3 regions of the Arthrobacter gandavensis genome follow, and region 3 is predicted to be linked to each of the others. Evidence: predicted binding sites of a transcription regulator. Region 3 holds the regulator's gene; each other region holds the start of a gene.
The links. Region 3 encodes HrcA, which represses chaperone genes, less so after heat shock. Its sites were predicted from a motif close to TTNGCACTCGNNNNNNNCGAGTGCNAA; they were not measured.
Positions count from the first base shown of each region.

Region 1: the regulator HrcA is predicted to act here: its motif matches at 1,864-1,890, upstream of ABFX29_RS03355 (Hsp20/alpha crystallin family protein).
Region 2: the regulator HrcA is predicted to act here: its motif matches at 1,728-1,754, upstream of groL (chaperonin GroEL).

Region 1 is NZ_BAAALV010000002.1:45,614-49,824, forward strand. It holds gene ABFX29_RS03345 (carbon-nitrogen hydrolase family protein) at 1-55, opposite strand, end outside; gene ABFX29_RS03350 (NAD(P)-dependent alcohol dehydrogenase) at 96-1,214, opposite strand; gene ABFX29_RS03355 (Hsp20/alpha crystallin family protein) at 1,320-1,769, opposite strand; gene ABFX29_RS03360 (hypothetical protein) at 1,964-2,593, shown strand; gene ABFX29_RS03365 (DUF2804 domain-containing protein) at 2,605-3,597, shown strand; gene ABFX29_RS03370 (VOC family protein) at 3,786-4,148, shown strand; gene ABFX29_RS03375 (adenylosuccinate synthase) at 4,206-4,211, opposite strand, start outside.
Region 2 is NZ_BAAALV010000008.1:114,591-118,801, forward strand. It holds gene groL (chaperonin GroEL) at 1-1,577, opposite strand, end outside; gene ABFX29_RS16245 (TM2 domain-containing protein) at 1,982-2,581, shown strand; gene ABFX29_RS16250 (cold-shock protein) at 2,709-2,912, opposite strand; gene ABFX29_RS16255 (LytR C-terminal domain-containing protein) at 3,098-3,700, opposite strand; gene ABFX29_RS16260 (DUF3263 domain-containing protein) at 3,737-4,045, opposite strand.
Region 3 is NZ_BAAALV010000001.1:320,845-325,055, forward strand. It holds gene ABFX29_RS01515 (16S rRNA (uracil(1498)-N(3))-methyltransferase) at 1-459, opposite strand, end outside; gene dnaJ (molecular chaperone DnaJ) at 475-1,614, opposite strand; gene hrcA (heat-inducible transcriptional repressor HrcA) at 1,706-2,719, opposite strand; gene ABFX29_RS01530 (DUF3097 domain-containing protein) at 2,893-3,735, shown strand; gene ABFX29_RS01535 (DUF4870 domain-containing protein) at 3,889-4,211, shown strand, end outside.

The DNA.
Region 1 (4,211 bases), on a different contig from region 3:
CCAGGTTGGCTTCGACGTCGCCGCCTGGACTGAACTGACCTACGCTGACCAACATGGGGAACCGCCTTGCCTTCGGGACCGGATGTGACCCCAGCCTAGTGCAGGTCCTCGAAGTGCAGCACAGGTTTCAGGACCCGCCCGGACTTTGCGTCGGCGGCCGCCGTATTGATGTCCCCGAACGCGTAGCGGGTGATCATTTTCTGCAGCGGGAACCGGCCCTGCTGAACCAGGTCCACCAGGGCGGGGAGGAAGAGCTGCGGCGTCGAGTCCCCTTCCGTGATCCCTAGCACCTGCCTGCCGTTGAGCATGAAGTTCACATCCAGTTCCACCGTTGACCCCGGAGCGGGGGCGCCGATCAGGCCCAGCTTGCCCAGCGGTGCCAGGGCGTCTGCTGCCGTGGCCGCAACCCGGGTGCTGCCCGTGGTTTCCAGGGCGTGGGTGACCCCAGCGCCGTCGGTCAGTTCAAACAGGGCCTGCAGTGCGTCGGTGCTGCCGGAATTCACGACGTCGGTGGCCCCCAGCTCGCGGGCAAGCTCCAGCCTCGAGTCCACCAGGTCCATCACCACAATGCGGGTTGACCCTCCAAGGGCTGCAGCCATCACCGCGGAGAGGCCCACGGGGCCGGCACCGAACACGGCAAGGGTGGAGCCCGGTTCGGGACGCAGTACGTTCATGACTGCCCCGGCTCCGGTCTGGATGCCGCAACCAAGCGGGGCGAGGAGCGAAAGGTCGGCGTCGGGATCCACCTTGGTGACGCCGCGTTCATCCGCCAGCACCAGGTTCGAGAAGGAGGACTGCGCGAAGAAATGCCCGTGGACACCTTTCCCGTCCTTGCTGATGGTGGCGCTGCCGTCCAGCCGCTGCCCGCCCACCAGGTTCAGTTCCAGGAAGTACGTGCAGTAGGCAGGGTGGCCGCTGCGGCAGTTCCGGCACACGCCACAGCTGGTGAAGCTGAGCAGTACATGGTCACCCGGAACCACGGAGGTCACGGCGGAGCCGACGGCTTCCACGATTCCGGCTCCCTCGTGCCCCAGGACTCCGGGCAGTGGAAAGGGAATGTGCCCTGCCTGGACGCCAAGGTCCGTACCGCACACGCCGGCTGCCTCTACACGGACCAGGACCTCGTCGGGTCGGGGGTCGTCCAGGACCACGTCGGTTATTTCGAAGGGTTCGTTGATGCCGCGCAGGATCGCGGCACGCGCCTGGGTAGTCATAAGCCCCACGCTACGCGGGCAGGTGCCTGCGCGTCAGGAGTCCGGACACGGATCGGGGCGGCAGGCTGAAAGTCCGCCTGCCGCCCCGATCCGGACGCAGCCCCGTTAGGCGTTGACCGCCTCGGCGTCCTGGCGGTCTTCCGCAGCACTGAGGGAGGCACTGGAGCCGGACTGCACCTCGATGCGGCGCGGCTTGGCCTTTTCGCTGACCGGAATGATCACGTTGAGCACGCCATTCTCATAGTGGGCGGTAATGCCGTCGGTATCGATGCCCTGGCCCAGGCTGAGCTGGCGCAGGAAGGACCCGCCTTCGCGTTCCCGGGTGAGCCACTGGACGCCGTCCGTACCGCGCAGTGTGCGCTCGGCACGGATGGTCAGCAGCTGTCCGTCGACGTCGATGTCCACGGACCCCGGATCGATGCCGGGAAGGTCAACGCTCAGGACGTACCGGTCATCCTGCCGGTACAGGTCCATGGGCATGCCGCGCAGGGATTCACTGCGGACGGCCTGGGCAAAACGGTCAAGTTCACGGAACGGATCAAAGCGTGTTGCCATCACAAATCAACTCCTTCACTCCGCTGTACGCAGCGGGCTGATCTGCCATTTCGATTCAAAGTTGAGTTGGCTTCACTCAACTTTCGGCAGTAGATTAGCACTTGCAACGCGAGAGTGCTAACCCGGGTTGCTGGAGCGGAAATACCCGGTTCCGCCCGCTTTCATTCGAACCTCGTCTGGAAGGAAAGGAAGCAGTGTCCCATCCTGCGTTGTTCCGGTTTGGAACAGCCAACCGCACCGAACACCTGGAGAAACTCCGCACACTCCCCAGCCGGCTGGCCGGCTCGGCCCCGTCCCCTGCACTTGATGCGGCCGGCTGGATCAGCGGACTGTGGCTGGCCGCCGCGCTGCTGGGCATTGGTGTTTTCTCAGGCGGAACAACTTCCCTGGTGCTGGCGGTGGTGCTGCTCTACGGCACCGGCGCCGCGCTGGCCGTACTGGGGTGGCTGGCCTGGCGGGCCCTCAGCCTGCGAATGCGCCGGCGTGCTGCCTCCGAGCCAGGGGCATCGGCGGCCCGGGACTTCCTGGCCGCAACAGCTTCGGCCCGTGAAGAGATCATCCAGGCACTCTTCCCCGCTGGAGCCACCGGAACGCCCGAAGTACTGCGGGCAACGGCGCCGGCACGGGCGGCTGCAGCGGCCGCTCCCAACAGCCCCCTCCCGGCGAAGGCACCCGGCGGCGGCCCCGGTGCTGCTCCCCGGACCTCGCCGCGTTCGGGCAAATCTCCGATCCGCAAGAAGGCCAACTGCAAGTCCGCCCACCGGCGCCGCGGCGCAAAACCGCCCGCCCCGCCGGTGCAGGATGATTTCGCCCGCGCCGCCTAGACTGGGGCGCCATGGAGGAAATCAAGGAACCCGTCCAGCTGTCGCTGGAAAACGGGAAGCTAAACCCGGCTGCGGCAGGCTTCACCCGCTCACCGCTGCACGCGTTTGCGGACCTTCCCCAGGGGCTGCTGCACGGCTGGCGGACCAAGCGCTGGGAGTACTGGGGCGTGCTGACTCCGGACCTGGTGCTCGGCATGACCATTGCGCACCTGGACTATGCCGCCACGCTCCAGCTGTACGTCTTCGAGCGTGCCACCGGCAAGGAAATCGCCAGCGATCCCCTCTCGCTTCCCCCGGGATCCACCGCGCTCCTGCCCGAAACCCTCCCGCCCATCACCGCAGTGGGCACGATGGGCGGGCTGCACCTTCGCTTCCATGACGACGACGGCGGCACGCATCTGCGGGCGGAGTCGCCGCGCGTCGGCGTCGAGCTTTACGCCCCCGCGGAAGGCGACGTGCTTGGAGTCGTTGTTCCATGGTCGGACACGCGCTACCAGTACACACTCAAGGACGTGGCCCGGCGGGTCAGCGGCACCGTCACGGTTGACGGGCGGGAGTATCCGGTGGGCAAGGGCGCCTTCGCCGTGCTGGACCGCGGACGCGGACGCTGGCCATATTCGAGGCGCTGGAACTGGGCCGCCGGCTATGGCGCCTCGGGCGGGACCCGGCTTGGCCTGCAGCTTGGCGGGATGTGGACGGAGGGGACTCCCGCAACGGAAAACGCGTTGATCGTGGACGGCGTGCTGCATCATTACGACGGCGAGCTGGAGTTCAGCTACGACCTCACCGATCCGCACGCGCCCTGGCAGGTGCGCGGGCACTGGATCGACGCCACGCTGACCCCGTTCCACCGGCGCTTCGCCGCAACCAACGTTTTGGCCGTCGCCTCAAAGACCTGGCAGGCCTTCGGCGCCTGGTCCGGCTGGGCCGCTGCTCCGGACGGCACGCGCTATGGGTTGGAAGGCGTGCACGGCTGGATCGAGGAGGCACGCAACCGCTGGTAAGTCGCCCGCGCGCAGATTCCCACCCTCTGTGGCTGCTGTGCCCTGGTGGTTTCCCGCTGGTCCCACCCGTACCGGCGGCTGGGAAACCGCACACCCGGCACGTCCCACCCACACGTTTACCGGCTCTTTCGCCAATGGCACCCGGCTGCTAGGTTCTTACCGACCTCACCGATCCGAAGGAGCTCCACGTGGCCAACAGGTTTTCCTCCCTCGCCCTTGATGCCGTCAACGTGGAGAGCCAGGCCAGTTTCTGGACCGCTGCCCTGGGTTACCGGGTCGCCGAACTGTTCGACGGCGGCATCTCCCTGGCACCGGCGGAGGGAGTGGCAGGGCCTCCGATCGACATCGTCCCCGTCCCGGACGCCAAGACCGCGAAACTCCGCCTGCACATGGACCTGGTTCCCGACGGCTGCACCCAGGAAGAGGAAGTCGAGCGGCTGCTGGCTCTCGGAGCGGTGCGCGCCGACGTAGGGCAGGCACCGGATGTCCCCTGGGTTGTGCTGGCAGATCCTGAGGGCAACGAATTCTGCGTCCTTTCGGCGCGGGACTAGGCGCGCCGCAACGAAAAAGCCCCGCAGCCGTGAAGCTGCGGGGCTTTTACGTACGGATTACTC
Region 2 (4,211 bases), on a different contig from region 3:
GCCTTTTCGGGCTTGTCGGCAACGACTGCTTCGGTGGTGAGGAACAGGCCGGCGATGGAAGCCGCGTTCTGCAGAGCGGAACGGGTTACCTTGACCGGGTCATTGACGCCGGCAGCCAGCAGGTCCTCGTATTCGCCGGTGGCAGCGTTCAGGCCGAAGCCTTCCGGCAGGCCGCGGACCTTGTCTGCAACAACGCCGGGCTCGAGGCCTGCGTTGAAGGCGATCTGCTTCAGCGGGGCGTCGATGGCAACCTTGACGATGTTGGCGCCGGTTGCTTCGTCACCTTCGAGGACCAGGTTTGCGAATGCCTTCTGGCCAGCCTGGATCAGGGCGACGCCGCCACCGGCAACGATGCCTTCTTCGACGGCAGCCTTGGCGTTGCGCACGGCATCTTCGATGCGGTGCTTGCGTTCCTTGAGCTCAACCTCGGTTGCGGCACCGGCCTTGATGACTGCAACGCCGCCGGCCAGCTTGGCCAGGCGCTCCTGCAGCTTCTCGCGGTCGTAGTCCGAATCCGAGTTCTCGATTTCGGCACGGATCTGGTTGACGCGGCCGGCGATCTCTTCGGGGTCGCCTGCACCTTCGACGATGGTGGTCTCGTCCTTGGTGACAACAACCTTGCGTGCCTTGCCCAGAAGGTCCAGGGTGGCGTTTTCGAGCTTGAGGCCAACTTCTTCGGCGATAACCTGGCCGCCGGTGAGGATGGCGATGTCAGCCAGCTGGGCCTTGCGGCGGTCGCCGAAGCCCGGAGCCTTGACGGCAACGGACTTGAAGGTGCCGCGGATCTTGTTGACAACCAGGGTTGCCAGGGCTTCGCCCTCGACGTCTTCGGCGATGATCAGCAGCGGCTTGCCGGACTGCATGACCTTCTCCAGGACGGCAACGAGGTCCTTGACCGAGGAGATCTTGGAGTTCACGATCAGGATGTACGGGTCTTCGAGGACCGTTTCCTGGCGCTCTGCGTCGGTGACGAAGTAGCCGGAAATGTAGCCCTTGTCGAAGCGCATGCCCTCGGTGAGTTCGAGCTCCAGGCCGAAGGTGTTGGACTCCTCGACGGTGATGACGCCTTCCTTGCCCACCTTGTCCAGAGCTTCGGCGATCAGGTCGCCAATCTGCTGGTCACCGGCGGAGATGGAAGCCGTAGCCGCGATCTGTTCCTTGGTCTCGATTTCCTTGGCGGAGGCGAGCAGTTCGGCCGTGACAGCCTCGACTGCCTTCTCGATGCCGCGCTTCAGGCCGAGCGGGTCAGCACCGGCAGCAACGTTGCGCAGGCCTTCCTTGACCAGGGCCTGGGCCAGGACGGTTGCCGTGGTGGTGCCGTCGCCTGCGACGTCATCCGTCTTCTTGGCAACTTCCTTGACCAGCTCAGCGCCGATCTTCTCGTACGGGTCGTCCAGCTCGATCTCCTTGGCGATGGAAACACCATCGTTGGTGATCGTGGGGGCGCCCCACTTCTTTTCGAGTACGACGTTGCGGCCACGCGGGCCGAGGGTGACCTTGACGGCGTCGGCGAGGGTGTTCAGGCCCCGCTCGAGGCCGCGGCGTGCCTCTTCGTCAAATGCAATGATCTTGGCCATAACGGCTATCGTCCTTCCGGAACAGTCATGCTTGGATGTTGCATTCCTGGCTGGAGTGCCCGCGACGGACGGGACAGAGTGCACGATCTCTTTACGTGCATCCTCAGTCCCTCACCCCAGTGGCTTGCTGGTTCACTCAACGCCGCTGACTTAGCAGTCAGTCTGCAAGAGTGCTAAGTCAATAATTAGCACTCCCAACCTTCGAGTGCAAGCAGTCACGGTCCCCTGTGACCGGCACCGTGCCCCGTTTTCATCCTGAGCACAGAAACCGCCGGACGAATCTGCGGGGCTGCCCGCCGGAGGGGCGCATGCCAGCGTAGATTAGTGTCTGCACGGCCCGGCCACGCCGTGCCACCGTGCTGACCAAACGGTGCTGACCAAACGACGATGCCAAGGAGCAGGCCATGGCGCCCAACCAGCCCCCGAACCATTCTTCTCCCCTGGACGGCGAGGGAGACGGGATGCACGCACCCCAGGCCCATGGCGCCAGCGCGGCTCCGCCGCCCTACGGCACGCCGCCGGGCGAGTACGCATCCGGGTCCGGCACGTATTCAGCTTCCCGGCCCGGCCAGCAGGCCGGTCGCCCGCAGGCCGGTTACGAGCAGGCCGGTCAGCCGCAGAGCGATTACCCGCAGCCCGGCAACCAAGGTGAATACCAGCAGTACTACCAGCAGGGGCCTCCTGCCGGTAACTACCAGCCCGGTTATCCCCAGGGCTACCAGCAGGGGTACCCCCAGGGCTATCCGCAAGGCGCACCGGCTCCGTATTACGGGTGGGCCGAGCCCAAGTCGCGGCTGGCTGCCGGCCTCCTCGGCATTTTCCTCGGCGGGCTCGGTATCCAGCGGTTCTACCTCGGCTACACCACCTTGGGAATCGTGCAGCTCCTGGTCACCCTGTTCACCTTCGGCTTCGGCGCTATCTGGGGCTTCGTCGAAGGAATCATGATCCTGGCCGGAGCACAGTCGTTCCGGACCGATGCCCGCGGAGTCCCGCTGCGGGAGTAAGCCGGCACAGGTCAGCCGCCTCCAGCACACCAAAGCATGAACAAAGAAGCCTGAACAGAACAGTGAGCCGGGACCCCAACGGGCCCCGGCTCACTGTTCTGTCTACTCGGTTTGTCCGGGCCGCAGCCTAGACTGTCCGAACGTCCTCGGCCTGCGGCCCCTTTTGTCCTTCACCAATTTCAAACTCGACCCGCTGGCCCTCTTCCAGTGTCCGGTAACCAGCGGACTGGATCGCGGACCAGTGGACGAAAACATCAGTTTGGGCTTCGTCAACGGTAATGAAGCCGTAGCCCTTTTCCCCGTTGAACCATTTGACGATCCCCTGCGCCATACTCATTCTCCCCTTTTAGGTTCCGCTGCCGCGATGGTGTTCCACGGCAGCAGCCATACCGGGACTGCAGGTGGTTTGCCTGCCCATCCCTGACGGCTGGCCCTTACTTTAGCCACCGGCTGCGGCTTGACCCACGGGGTCCGGGGATAGTTATCGAGTCTTAACTAAAGGGCCGGCACGCTGGTTTAGCGGAACCCGGGACCGGCCACGACTGTGACCAAACTGAACTCGGGAGACTCGGTAATAGTCGCGATTCCCAGCAGGGCTGCGAGCTCTTCGGCATTGGCACGCTGCGCTTCGCCGTTGAAGAAGATCACCGAGGTCTGCATGGGCATACCCGCCCAGTTGCCAACCTGCGCTGTCGTCCATCCGTCTGCCCCGATTCGGGCGGAAATTCCCGCGCCCAGCCCGGAGACTCCGCTCGCGTTGAGCACCACCACGGGCTGTGTCCGGTCAGCTGCCGGAGCCTCCGGCGTCGGCTCCGGGGTGGGAGTGGGCGTCGAAGTGGCCGACGGCGTGGGTGAGGCACTCGGGCTCTGGGACGGCGACGGTTCCGGGGCCGGTGCACTGGATTCTGATACCGCGGGGCTGGCATTGCTGCCTGCGCCGATTCCCAGCCGCGGGAGCACGAAATACGCGGCCAGTCCCACCAAGAGGGCAAGGACACCCACAGTGATGATGAGGCCAATTCCGCTGGAGCGCGCCGGAATAAGCCGCTCACGGTGAACGCCTTGGCGGGTCGAGGTCTCCGGGACCTTGTCGAACTCATCCCTGGGGTATTGGCTCATGGCTGCGTTGTCTGTCCTTGTGTAAGGGGAATTGCCCTAGGCGTCGGTGCCCATGCGGCGGGCTGTACGCGCGCGCTGGCGTGTAGTACGCAGTCTACGCAGCCGCTTTACCAGCATGGGATCGTGCGCGAGGGCATCCTCGGTGTCGATCAGGGCGTTGAGGACCTGGTAATAGCTTGTGGCTGACATGCCAAAGAGATCGCGGATCGCTTGTTCCTTGGCCCCGGAGTACTTCCACCAGGAGCGCTCGAGGGCGAGCATCTGCTGGTCGCGCTCGCTGAGGGGACTCTGGGGATCGACCGCGCCTTCGAGTGAAAACGCCTCGGCTTCGGCTGATCCTGCCAATCTACTGTCCCCGTTTCCCGGTGCGCCCGGACACGGGCGCACGCGGGCACGGTCCAGGCAAGAGTCTGCTTCCTTATGCAATCGTAAACCGGAATAACACGGTTGTCATTCAGGCGGCGCCGCCCCGCCGGCTGGGATCCTGCTCCCGCTTCCCGGAGACTGGAAC
Region 3 (4,211 bases):
TACCTGCGGAATCCGGGACCGGCGGGACTGTTTCGCGGCTGAAGCCACAACTGCCCGCCACTTGGCCTGGCCTTTCACTGCCTTGTCTGCCCGCCAGCGAACAATGCTGCGCTCAGACTGCCAGGGAAGCACTGCGTCCACGCCAAGCTCGGTTGCAGCCTCAATGGCCTGCTCGTCCCGGTCTCCCTTGGCCAGCGCCTGCACGAGCGTGAACTCGCAGTCCTGGCCGGGTTCAGCCTCAACCTCGTGGACGTCGACTTCCAGCAACGAAGGCTCGGCGGACCGGACCGTTCCGCGCAGGCGTTTTCCGGCGCCGTCGACAATGTCGACGCGCTCCCCCGGTGCCAGCCGCTTGACGGCCACGGCATGGCGCGCTTCCGGGCCGGTGAGCGCGAAGACGCTCCCCGGGGCCGCTGCAGCAACGAGTTCAGGATCGCCGAAGAAGATGGGACTGGTCACTGTACGTTCCGGTGGCTAGTGGTTACCGAGGCGGTCGCGGAGCTTCGCGAAGACACCGCTGTTGCTGTTGCCGCTGACCCGGCCCTCGGCGAATTCCTCCCCGCGCAGTTCTGCGAGCCGGCGCAGCAGTTCTTCCTGCGCAGCATCGAGCTTCTGCGGTGTCTCCACCTGGACGTGCACCATCAGGTCACCCCGGCCATAACCGCGCAGGTGGGTCACGCCAAGGCCCTTGAGCGTGGTGACTTCACCGGACTGGGTTCCGGCCTTGATCTGGATTTCCCGCTCCCCGTCAAAGGTATCCATGTTGATGACTGTGCCCAGCGCGGCCGCCGTCATCGGAACCGTCAGCGTTGCGTGCAGGTCATCGCCGTCGCGCAGGAACACCGGATCGGCGTTGACCCGGATCTCGACGTACAGGTCGCCCTGCGGTCCGCCTGCGGTTCCGGCTTCGCCCTGTCCGCTGAGCTGGATCCGGGTGCCGGTTGCGACGCCGGCGGGAACCTTGATGGTCAGGGTGCGGCGGCTGCGGACGCGGCCTTCGCCGGCACATTCGTGGCACGGATCCGGGATGACCGTTCCAAACCCCTGGCAGGATCCGCAGGGTGCGGTCGTCATGACCTGGCCAAGGATTGAACGTACGGCGCGCTGGACCTGGCCGCTGCCGTGGCAGATGTCGCAGGTGCGCGGTGAGGTTCCCGGCTGGCAGCAGGAGCCCTCACAGGTGGGGCAGAGGACCGCGGTCTCGACGTCGATCTTCTTGTTGGTGCCGAAGACGGCATCCTTCAGGTCGATCCGGACGTTGATCAGTGCGTCCTGGCCGCGCCGGGTACGCGATGCCGGGCCGCGTCCGCCGCCAGGGGCACCGCCGCCGAAGAAGGTGTCGAAGATGTCCTGGAAGCCGAAGCCCTGGCCGCCGAAGCCGCCGCCAAAACCGTTGTCCGTGCCGTTTTCCTGGCCGGTGGTGTCGTACACGCGGCGCTTCTGCGGGTCGGAGAGGACCTCATAGGCATGGGTAACGGCCTTGAACTCGTCTGCCGCTCCGGGGGCAGTATTCACGTCCGGATGGAGCTTGCGGGCCAGCTTGCGGTAGGCCTTCTTGATTTCCTCGCCGGTGGCATCCCGGCTAACGCCGAGTACCTGGTAGTGATCACTCACTCGTGCACATCGCTTCCTGTGTTGCGTCCCCCGCCTCGGGGGTGGTTAGTCTTCCGCAGGGCGCCGTTCGGGCGCCTGCCGGTCTTGTGGGTCAGTTGTTCAGGACCCGGGAAAGGTAGCGGGCAACGGCTCGGACCGCTGCCATGGTGTTGGGATAGTCCATCCGGGTGGGACCGAGGATTCCCACCATAGCGGAAGCATCCGGCCCATACCCAGTGGCTACGACGGATGCTTCGGAGAGGGAACCGTAGGGATTCTCGGATCCGATCCGCACCGAAACACCCCTTGCGTCCTGTTCCATCTCGGAGAGCAGCCGCAGCATGACTACCTGCTCTTCGAGGGCTTCCAGGATGGGGCCGATGGTCAGCGGGAAGTCTCCGGTGGCGCGGGCCAGGTTCGCTGTGCCGGCCATGACCATCCGGTCTTCGCGGTTGATCCCGGCCAGTTGTTCCAGTGCCCGCCCCAGCGCCGCCGCGGTTCCGCGCAGGTGCGCCGGAACTGTGGCCAGGGTGTCCGCGAGGTGGGAGGTGATCCGGGTCAGCGTGGTACCGGCCAGTGCCTGCAGGAAATGCTGGCGGAGTTCGTGCAGGTCCTGTTCGGTCACTGGTGCAGGGGCGGTGATGACGCGCTGCTCCACCCGGCCAGTGGTGGAGATCAGGACTACCAGGACCTGGGCCGGCGCCAGCAGGACAAACTCGATGTGGCGCACCTTCGCATTGCCCAGATGGGGGTACTGGACGACGGCGACCTGGTTGGTCAGCTGGGAAAGCAGCCGTACCGTGCGGTCCAGGATGTCGTCGATGTCCTCCGCGCCTTCCAGAAGCGTCTGGATGGCGCGGCGTTCGGCAGCCGAAAGCGGCTTCAGGTCCGAAAGCTGGTCCACGAACAGGCGGTAGCCCTTATCGGTGGGGATGCGTCCGGCGGAAGTGTGCGGGGCAACGATCAGGCCCTCTTCTTCGAGGACAGCCATGTCATTGCGGATGGTCGCGGAGGAAACCCCCAGGTGGTGGCGTTCAACCAGTGCCTTTGAGCCGACGGGCTCGCGGGAGTGGACGTAATCTTCGACAATGGCCCGGAGCACCTCGAGCCTGCGTGGTTCGCTCAATGGTTTCCTCCTTCGCTGACTGGCCTTTGGCTGGCGGCTGTCATCAGGCCAGACTTAGCACTCGGTGTCCCTAAGTGCTAAGTCTAATACCATCCGCTCCCGTTGCTAGCATTGATTCCTCCGTGCCTGCGGCCAGCGCAGGCGCTTCGCCGCGTCGTCAGGAACGAGGTTTTATGCCCAGCTACGAATGGGGCCCGCAGGACATCACCGCCCCGGCCCGGAAGGCCCTGCGGCAGGTGGGCGCCGAAAAAGGCCTGGTCCTGGAAGAGGTCCAGACCGGCTGGGTAGGTGCAGTGCTCCGCACGGAGAAGTCCGGCGGAATGCACCTGGTGGTACTGGAGGATTACCGCGGGCGGACACGTTCCTTTGAACTGGGCTTCGGCTTCCTCCTGGAAGGCGAACCCGTCGAAGTTATCCCCGCCGTCAAGACGGCTGCCCCCGTGGCCCGCCGGACGGCGTCGGGCTCTGTCGCCGTCGAGGGCGTCCGTGCCCGTACCGCCCGCGCCAGCCGCATCTGGGTTGAAGGCAAGCACGACGCGGAACTGGTGGAAAAGGTTTGGGGAGACGACCTTCGGATCGAAGGCATCGTCGTCGAACCCCTCCATGGCGTAGATGACCTGGCCGGTGCCGTGCGCGGCTTTTCCCCCGGCCCCGGCAGGCGCCTCGGCATCCTCGTAGACCATTTGGTGTCCGGTTCCAAGGAATCGCGCATCGCCGCTGAAGCGATGCGGGTGCCCGGAGCCGCCGGGAACGTGCTGATTGTCGGCCACCCGTACGTTGATGTCTGGCAGGCGATCAAGCCCCACGTAATCGGCTTGGAGGCATGGCCGGCGGTCCCGCGGCATGAGGACTGGAAAACCGGAATCCTCAAGGGGCTCGGCTGGCCGCACCGCGACCATACCGACGTCGCCATGGGCTGGAAGAAGCTGTTGGGTTCGGTTCGCACCTACGCAGATTTGGAGCCGTCCCTGCTGGGCCGGGTGGAGGAAGTCATCGACTTCCTGACCGTTCAGTAGCGGTGCGCCGGAGAGCCGGCAGGCTCCCCCGCGGCACGGCACGCTGGGACACCCGGTGCCTGCTCCTGCCGCTGAAGCCAGTACCCTTGTCTAACAACAGGTACCCGCGGGGGGCGATCCCTGCGCCATCTGAGAGTTAAAGGAATAGCAACCGTGTCCAACCCACGCCCGAACCACCCGCAACCGGATAACAACGGTTCGCCGGCGCGCCCGGACTACCAGGGTGCCCCGGCCAACGCACTCCCCCTGACCGCGTCGGAAGACCGCCAGTGGGCCACCCTCTCCCACTTTGGCGGGATCCTGGGTTTTGTTCCTTCGCTCATCATCTATCTGGTGTTCCGTGACCGTGGTCCGTTCACGGCCCAGGAGTCCAAGGAAGCCCTGAACTTCACGCTGCCTCCCACCATCCTCGCGCTGGTGGCCTGGCTGCTCTCCTTCATCCCGGTGGTGGGCGGGTACTTCGCCATCCTCAACGC